Regions from separate parts of the Exiguobacterium sp. HSB13 genome, predicted to be linked through region 1. Evidence: riboswitches for the same ligand, from Rfam matches in the RefSeq annotation. Region 1 holds a riboswitch; the other holds the start of a gene.
The links. A riboswitch is a leader RNA that binds a small molecule or an ion and turns the genes downstream of it on or off. The one in region 1 is predicted to bind S-adenosylmethionine.

Region 1 (4,191 bases):
TTCGCTTGGAGGAACGCTTCGTACTTTTCAATGATTGGGTCATCGAAGCCTTCAACGATTTGGAACTTCATTGGAGTTTGCGGTGCTTCTTCTCCGACTGGGCAGAACAAGTCGTCGATCACACATGCATCTGCTGGGCAAAGCTCAAAACCTTCTGACGTATCGACTCGGACCGCGTAGACAAACTTTCCACCTACGAACTCACAACGCGTGATGTACGGTTCTGGTGCTTGAATATACTCTTGAATCAATGTGATGCCATCAACTGGTTCGTCGAATGTCGGACCATCGAGATAAGCTTCAAGTGCTTCAATCGAGTGGAATAACTGGACGCCGAGACCTTTTCCGGCACGGTTGTGTTTCGTGATGAATGACGAAACGCCGATCTCTTTTGCTGCTTGTACGATTTGATCGCGTCCGACGGCAGCCGTCGTCTTCGGTACACGAATGCCTGCTTTACGTAGTGCCGTATACTGATTGATTTTGCTGACTTCTAGACGAAGCGCACGCGTTCCGTTAAAGACAGTCCGGTCGTGTTCTTCTAACCAAGCAAGGACCCCTTCCGTCAACTCCGGCGCGTAACGGTGCCCGCGTGTATGCGAAGAGGCACTCATACGGCTGTAAAAGACACCTTCTGGCGGCAGTTCATCGAGTGGAACGATTCCTTCATTTAGATGCCACTCTTCATACGGTAACTCGAGTTCTTCGAGACGTTTGATGAGATGGTCCGTCCATTCTTGGTTTTCGTGGAGAATATGAATTTTTGTCATGATTGTTGACCTACCTTTCGTTTCGCTTCGACCAGTGGCATTACGTCACGAGCAAAGCGTTCCATTTCTTCGAGTTGTGGTGAGAATTGTAATAAGAGTAACGTGACACCAACGGCTTCGAACGCTAGAATGCGCTCTGCAATTTGTTCTGGTGTTCCGATCAAATTCGGTCGTAGACCACGGTTCGAGACGGAATAATCGTTTCGCTCGACCTGTTGCTCCAGTTGCGATTTACTAATGAAATCCTGATAACCGGCATAACCGGCACTGTCTTCCTTGACGTCCGTAATGCGTTGCCACTCAAGCAGTGCTTCTTCTTCCGTATCCCGGCAAATGATGTAGGCAGCAAGACCGAAACTCTCGAGCGGTTCGTGTCCCGTCGCTTCACGGCGTACTTTCATATCGTTGATTTTATGGGCTACTTCTTCAACAGTGCCCCCATGCATAACATAAGCGTCACAGTGTTCGACGATTGTCCGCTTTCCAGCTTCACTCTCTCCACCAGCGTAGAGCTTGATGCCTGGACGCTGGACGGGCTTCGGATGAAGTTCCGCCTGCTCGATCGTGTAGTGATTACCGGAGAAACTATACGGTGACGCATCTGCCCATAGTCCTTTCATGACCGTAACGAATTCTTTCGTCCGAGCATAGCGTTCATCGTGTGCTGTGAAGATACCGTTGTATTGTTTGGCTTCCTCTGCCCACCACGCCGAAACGACGTTGAGCGTAAAGCGTCCACCACTCAACTGATCGATGTTTGCCGCCATCTTCGCCGTCGTCGCTGGATTATGGAACCCAGGGCGAACCGCTGTCATGATTTCTAAGCGTTCTGTCGTTGCAGCAATCGCAGCTGCCGTCGTCCATGCCTCAAGACTCGGTTCCTTGATACCTTTGATGTCGTTCAAGTTCAATTCCGCGATCAACGTCGTCGAGAAGCCGATCCGTTCTGCTGTTTGTGCGACTTGTTTTGCATAATCGAATGTCGGTGGCATCTGTTCATCTTCGACGTTACGTAACCATCCCCCAAAAATCGGTAACCAAAAACCATACTCCACTCCATCGTCCCCCTTATCATAAAAAAACGCTCTTTTCGAAGTTCGAAAAGAGCGACGGTATCTTGTCCTGTCCGCTCTTATCTTCGGAAGGTATCCCTTCCTGGAAGTAGCACCTTCCGCCGTAGCGGGGTTGCTGAAGTGTCTTCGGGCCAGTCCCTCGACTTCTCTAGATAAGATGTGTTGCATTCATCGTACAGAATTCAGTGAACTAAAGCAACCATTAAACCGTCTTTTCCTATCGGATTTATTCCAAAAGAAAAATCCCGACGCAATGTCGGGATTCGGTATTAATATGGTGCGACGAAATCTGATGTTGGTTCTGGTGCTTGTTCACCACGAACACGATCATAGAATTTTGCCATTGTGACGCTGAAGTATGGTCCAACCCATAAGACAGCAAGACCAAGTGTAACGATCACAAGTAATGCCCAACCAATGAATGATAGGAAGAGTAAGAATGCTTCCATCTTATGACCATCCATGAGTTGGCGTGAACGCGTGATCGCCTCGAGGATACCGACCGATGGTTCATCTCGAAGGATGTAGAACGTCAACAGGTAAGAGAACGACTTGATGATCCCTGGAATGATCAAAAGTAGTGTCCATAGGAATAAGAAGACCGCTTGCACAATCGAGACGCCGATGACTTTTCCGAAGATTTTATACGGCTCGAACAAATCAGCTACTTTGACTTCTTCATTGCGTGCGAGCGACATCGCGACCCACGTCCAACCCGCTGCGATTGGGATCAATAAAATCGAAAGAATGATACTGACCGCACTCATCGCATTTAGATCTTCGTTAGGATCTGGTCCGATGAACGTCGGAACGCTCTGGATGATAGAAAACAGTACGAACATGAGGATGGCAAATCCCCAACGACCGCTAAGCGACTCCTTCGCTGCTTTTTTTAATTGAGATGACATGAGTAAGGTCCTCCTTGAAAAATAAGTTCTCACCTTACTTTACGGTCGAATTCTTCTAATGTTTCACTCTTTTTTCAATAATTTCCCGTCTCGTTGCTGGTTGAGCCAGGCACGCTTAAGCTGTCGTTCACACGCCGTGTATAACGAGCGTCGACCGTCGAGCCGTTCCATCGCGAATGGAATACCATGCTTTTTCGCCTGCGCGATGACATGTGCACTCGCCGCATGAGAAACGCGACTCGTTACGACGACGATCGCATCCGTCTTTTTGGCGAGACAGGCAATCTTTTTCGCGGACTGTGCGTCCCCTGCTAGATGAATCAATTCGATCCCCGTCGGCGCAAAGAACTCACGATAGACAGCGGTCTGTTGTTCGTTTCCAACGATGATGAGACGCATTCCTGTGAAGCGCGTGAAATCTAGCGGTGTCTTATCGATGAAGTCCATCAATTGTCCAGGGACGGCTGTCGTCACGATGGGTTCAATCTTTTGCTCTTTTTGAATGCGAATGCGACGCTGCGCTTTTTTAGCTTTCGGCACCGTTTGTCGTTTCATTTTTCGTGCATACCGATTTGACTTTTTCGTTGTCACAGGCGTCTTCACTACCGGTTGCTTGACCTCAGATGGACGGTTTGATGATGTGTTGACGATCGGCTCTTCATACGTGAACGGATGTTTCCAAGCAATCGTTAGTGTATCTTTCCGTCCGCGCCACATGACGAGATCGACGAGTTGTCCTGCTTCTAGTCGGAAATAGCGCATGTCTTCTACCGGTACGACATAATAAAACGGTCTGCCCGACTCATCTTGCAGTGGACCATTCACCGTTTCCTCAATGATTCCATGTGCCTTGACGATAGCTTGTTCAAACACGACACGTTCCGGATTTTCTCTCATTCGCTCCGTCGAGACGACGGCTTCAACACGGCACATCGTTTTTTGATCATCCTGACGATCGACACGGACCCGGACTTCCATGCCGTGCTCGAGATTCCAATCGCGGACGTCTCGTTCTGAAATATGACTGCCGGACCATTCTAGTAAAGTACCGCCTTTTAACCCCCGCTGAAACGTATAGGCATAACGTTGCGTGCGTACTGGCTCGACAGGTACTTGTGGTGGCATTACGATGGTCTGTTTCTCTCGTTTCACTTCGTCGATGACTAGTGTTTCTTGAACGTCGCGCGGTGCATAATACGCTGACATCTTGACCCATTCGTCGATTCCGTTCACTTCGTCGAGCCAGAGTTGCCAATCTTCATACCGCTCCACGACTGCTAATTTCATCTGTACCAATTCAGTTGCTCGTTCCAACACCTGTTGCATCATCCGTAACCACTTCCTTTGCGTTTTTTTCACTATAGCAACGAAAAAACGTGGAAGTAGTTCAAAAAAATAACCGGGTTGTTTTTTTATTTAGGTACGTTGCTGAATTTCCAC
Region 2 (4,191 bases), 150 kb from region 1:
TTGGGGAATCGTAATACCGTTTGAAAGTTTTGCGTATTGCATGTGTTACTCCTCCTCATAAAACGTAGTTTAGATTTGCTCGTTTAGTTTAGCATGAACGAACGAAGACGTCCGTTTCCATGCTCATGGAGGAATAAAATACGGTAAAATAGAAAAGAACCATGAGATTTAATCGTGTGTTAAAAGAGGGGGAGAAAAGATGGCTCAAAAGAATAAAAAGTTATCCAAATGTACTTGGCTTAGTATTGGCGCCTTGTTAGTAACGCAGGCAGTGGGTCTATTTCTTAGTGCGCGAAAATCAGGACGTAATCCATGGGTTTGGGGAGGCGCTGGACTTGTTCAATTCCCGCTTCCGGCAATTGCTTATTTAATCTTAGAACGACAAGCGAAGCAGAAAAAATAATAAAACAGGTCCAATCGTCGACGCGATTGGACCTGTTTTATGGTTACGAAGAAATTTTTTCTTGCTTCGTCGCTGTCTTCTTCATGCGTGGCAAGCCGAAGAAAATGGCGATTGATCCACAGACGAAGAGGAGGAATGGATAGAACAGATACGGAATCAGTTCAGGAGAAGCCGTTTTCGTCAATTCTGCTGCAATCAATAGTTGTGCTCCATACGGAATGATGCCTTGAATCCCACAAGAGAAGATATCAAGAATACTCGCTGATTTCTTGCGATCGACTTCATACGTATCGGCGATTTCAGCTGCCAGTGGTCCAGCGACGAGAATCGAGATCGTATTGTTTGCTGTCGCAAGATTCGTCGCACTGACGAGTGCCGCCATACTGAATTCGGCACCGCGACGCTGTGAAATCTTGCGTGTCAGCGTCTCTTTTAAGAAGGCGATTCCACCGTTGAACGTAATCAAGCTGACGAGACCACCCATGAGGAGCGTCAAAATGGAGATCTCCGCCATGCCCATCATTCCTTCAGACATCGAGAGGACGAAGCCACTCAAGCCGAAACTACCATCGATCATACCGATGATACCGGTTAGCAAAGTACCACCAATAAGGACAAGGATGACATTGACGCCAAATAGTGCAAGGACGATGACAGCAAGGTATGGAATCAACTTATAGAACTCAAATGCTTTTGCTTCGACGACGTCACCAGAACCAGACACGAATGCGAGCAAGATGACCGTCAAAATAGCAGCCGGTAGGACGATCATGAAGTTCGTCCGGAATTTATCACGCATGTTCGTTTTTTGGGTCCGGACGGCAGCAATCGTCGTATCCGAGATGAACGACAAGTTATCGCCGAACATCGATCCACCAACGACAGCAGCCGCTGCTATCGCAACGTTGATGCCTGTCGCTTCATGAATACCGAAGGCGATCGGCGCGAGTGCAGCAATCGTTCCAGTCGATGTTCCCATTGCCATCGAGATGAAGGCGGCAATGACGAACAGACCACTCATCAGGAGTGATGGAGGGAGGAACGTCAAAGCAGCATTGACGGTCGCATCGATGGCACCGATTGCTTCTGCCGTTCCAGAAAACGTACCGGCTAATAAGAAGATGAAGACCATGATCATGATATCGGGATTTCCGGCACCCGTTGCAATTCGTTCAACCGTTTGATTGATGGATCCTTTCGTCGTGATTGCAGCAAAGATCAAAGCGATCAATGCAGCGATGAGGATCGGGAATTTGTAAAAGTCGCCATAGAAGATCCCGGCTCCGATGAAGAGGACCAGGAATACGACGAGGGGAAGCAGTGCCCATTTGTTAGGCGTGATCGTTTCATTCATTGTTGACACCTCGTTTCTCAAAGATACAAAAAAAGACCCCTTCGCAAGAAAGAAGGAGGTCTTTATGAAATAAAGACGCTCTTCTTATCTCTCAAGCTTTCGCTTGCTGGATTTGGCACAGTACGAATCAAATCGTCCGCTGCCGAAACATCATTGGGCCAGTCCCTCCGTTTCTCGCGATAAAAAGAAGTCATTCAATTGTTGTAAAACACGTTTCTTACCGTACCGTATTGAGTAACGCGTGTCAACTGTACTTTACTGAAGTGCTTGTTTCAATGTTTGGACGTTTTCTTCCATCAACTTGAAATAAGAACTGTTTTGTTGTGCTTTCGTGACCGACTCTAGGTTATGAATCGTCACGGATTCAGCTCCGATTTCTTTTTGGATGACACGTGCGACCTTAGGTGAGACCGTCTCTTCGAACGCGACGTATTTCAAATCATGCATCCGTGCTTCTTTCACTAAAGCAGCCAGTTGCTTTTGTGACGGTTCATCGGAAGGAGAGATTCCCGCAATCGGTAGTTGCGTGAAACCATATCGTTCTGCGAGGTAACCGTATGCGGCATGTGTGACGAGAAGTTCTTTTTTTGATCCGTCAGCAACCGCTTGTTTGAATTGTTCGTCCAATTCATCTGCTTGCTGATCGAACGTTTTTAAGTTTTTCTCGAATGTTGCTTTGTCTTTTGGTACTTCTTTTGATAAGGCAGTTGTAATCGAGCGTGCCATTGCTTTCGCGTTGACAGGATCGAGCCAGACGTGTGGATCGTATTTTCCATGGTCATGACCCTCTTCTTCATGCGCATGTTCATCCGTTGCATGATCATCGTGCCCTTCTTCTTCGTGGGCATGTTCGTCTTCTGTATGCCCCTCTTCTTCATGTGCATGAAGTGTAGCATCCGATTCTAGTAAGTTGACATCTTTACTCGTCTCAATGAAGCGGACGTCTGTACCCTTTAGGCTCTCTTGAATTTTTTTCGAATACGGCTCAAGCGTCGTACCCGTTAAAAGGAACAAGTCTCCTTTAGCAATCTCAGTGAGTTGTTTTGATGTTGGTTCGTAAGAATGGGGATCCGCTCCAGGTGGGACAATCATTTTGACATTGACTTGATCGCCACCAATTTCGCGGGCGATAGCAGCCGTCGCAAACGTTGATGCGTAGACTTCTGTCTGTTTGCTATCTGAAGTCGATGAATCGGTATTTGATCCGCAAGCCGCGAGGACACTTGCACTCGCGAAGGCGACTGTTAAAGCAGGAATGATTTTTTTCATTATATGATACCTCCATTATTAAAACGTAACTATTCCGATTTGGACTTTCTCACTATAGCGGAACACCGATGAAGCGTCAAGTACGAATACCAAGACGTTCGACTTCTTTTAAAACGGGGTAAAAGGATAATAAAGTGAAGAAACTGGCACGTCTTTTGGAGGTGATCAAGTGAAACGTGAAACTGCATGGCTAATGGGGGGAGCTGCATTATTGACGACAGCAGCAGCGGGAGCGAGCATCTGGAACAATTACGGTGCATTACTTCGGTGGACCGAACCCGCCTTGCCACTCACAGAAAAACAACTTGCACCGCGGACACTCATCTATAAACAGGTGGGGGACCGCACCTTACAGCTCGATCTCTATTATCCGCTGGGGGAAGGACCATTTCCAATTGCCATCTACGCACACGGTGGTGCATTCGTTCGTGGAGAACGGGACGATATGTTCTGCTTTAGTCCAATCGTCGACCGCCTACTTGAACTCGGAGTTGCCGTCTGTAGCATCGATTATCGTTTGTTCGAAGAGGGCAGTTATTTTCCGGATAACCTCGAGGATGTACGGGATGCGTTATGTTTTTTGAACAAGGAAGCAGAGGACCTTCGTATCTTAAGAGGACGGATGATGGTATGGGGAGACTCTGCCGGAGCCGCACTCATGTTGACGACGGCACTTGCCCCAACTGCTTTTGTCGGAGAGCGTGATGAACGCCACATGCCATTGGTCAGTGGTGTCATCGCTTTATATCCGCCGACGAATTTTTTATTGTTTAATTTCATTCAGACTTGGATTGCCCACATTAAGTTCTATAAGGGTGGACGGGAAGAATGGCGCAAGCTGATGACACACGTCTCACCGGTCACACACCTATCTTCGGATGCCCCACCGATCATGCTCTTGCATGGCAAAAAAGATCCAATCGTTCCCTTTTCGCAAGCACTCCATTTCGTCGAAAAAGGAGCCGATGTCGGAGCTGATGTCCGTTTATTTTCTTTTCCGAACGGTACCCATTCGCTTGCCAGTTTTGCTCAGACGGAAAATCCATTGAAGATCGAGCGATTGCTCGAACGAATTGAGCGTTTCACCTGTCAGGTGCTACTGTTGCCACCGCGACAACTTCCGAATGGAAAACATGATACAATCAGTCATATTTCTTAAATGAGG

Region 2: it holds a riboswitch for S-adenosylmethionine, as region 1 does, so the genes downstream of both, ACZGCQ_RS13670 (Na+/H+ antiporter NhaC family protein) here and ACZGCQ_RS14395 (LLM class flavin-dependent oxidoreductase) in region 1, are expected to answer to the same signal.

What each region holds. Positions count from the first base shown of each region.
Region 1 covers NZ_JBUZOM010000003.1:162,290-166,480, forward strand. Annotated here, with positions in the region: gene ACZGCQ_RS14390 (ATP-grasp domain-containing protein) at 1-770, opposite strand, end outside; gene ACZGCQ_RS14395 (LLM class flavin-dependent oxidoreductase) at 767-1,825, opposite strand; SAM riboswitch class I at 1,900-2,002, opposite strand; gene ACZGCQ_RS14400 (DUF975 family protein) at 2,113-2,751, opposite strand; gene ACZGCQ_RS14405 (DUF2325 domain-containing protein) at 2,815-4,080, opposite strand; gene ACZGCQ_RS14410 (DUF817 domain-containing protein) at 4,168-4,191, opposite strand, start outside.
Region 2 covers NZ_JBUZOM010000003.1:13,536-17,726, reverse strand. Annotated here, with positions in the region: gene ACZGCQ_RS13680 (aldo/keto reductase) at 1-42, opposite strand, end outside; gene ACZGCQ_RS13675 (hypothetical protein) at 200-403, shown strand; gene ACZGCQ_RS13670 (Na+/H+ antiporter NhaC family protein) at 447-1,757, opposite strand; SAM riboswitch class I at 1,839-1,943, opposite strand; gene ACZGCQ_RS13665 (metal ABC transporter solute-binding protein, Zn/Mn family) at 2,013-3,026, opposite strand; gene ACZGCQ_RS13660 (alpha/beta hydrolase) at 3,196-4,185, shown strand.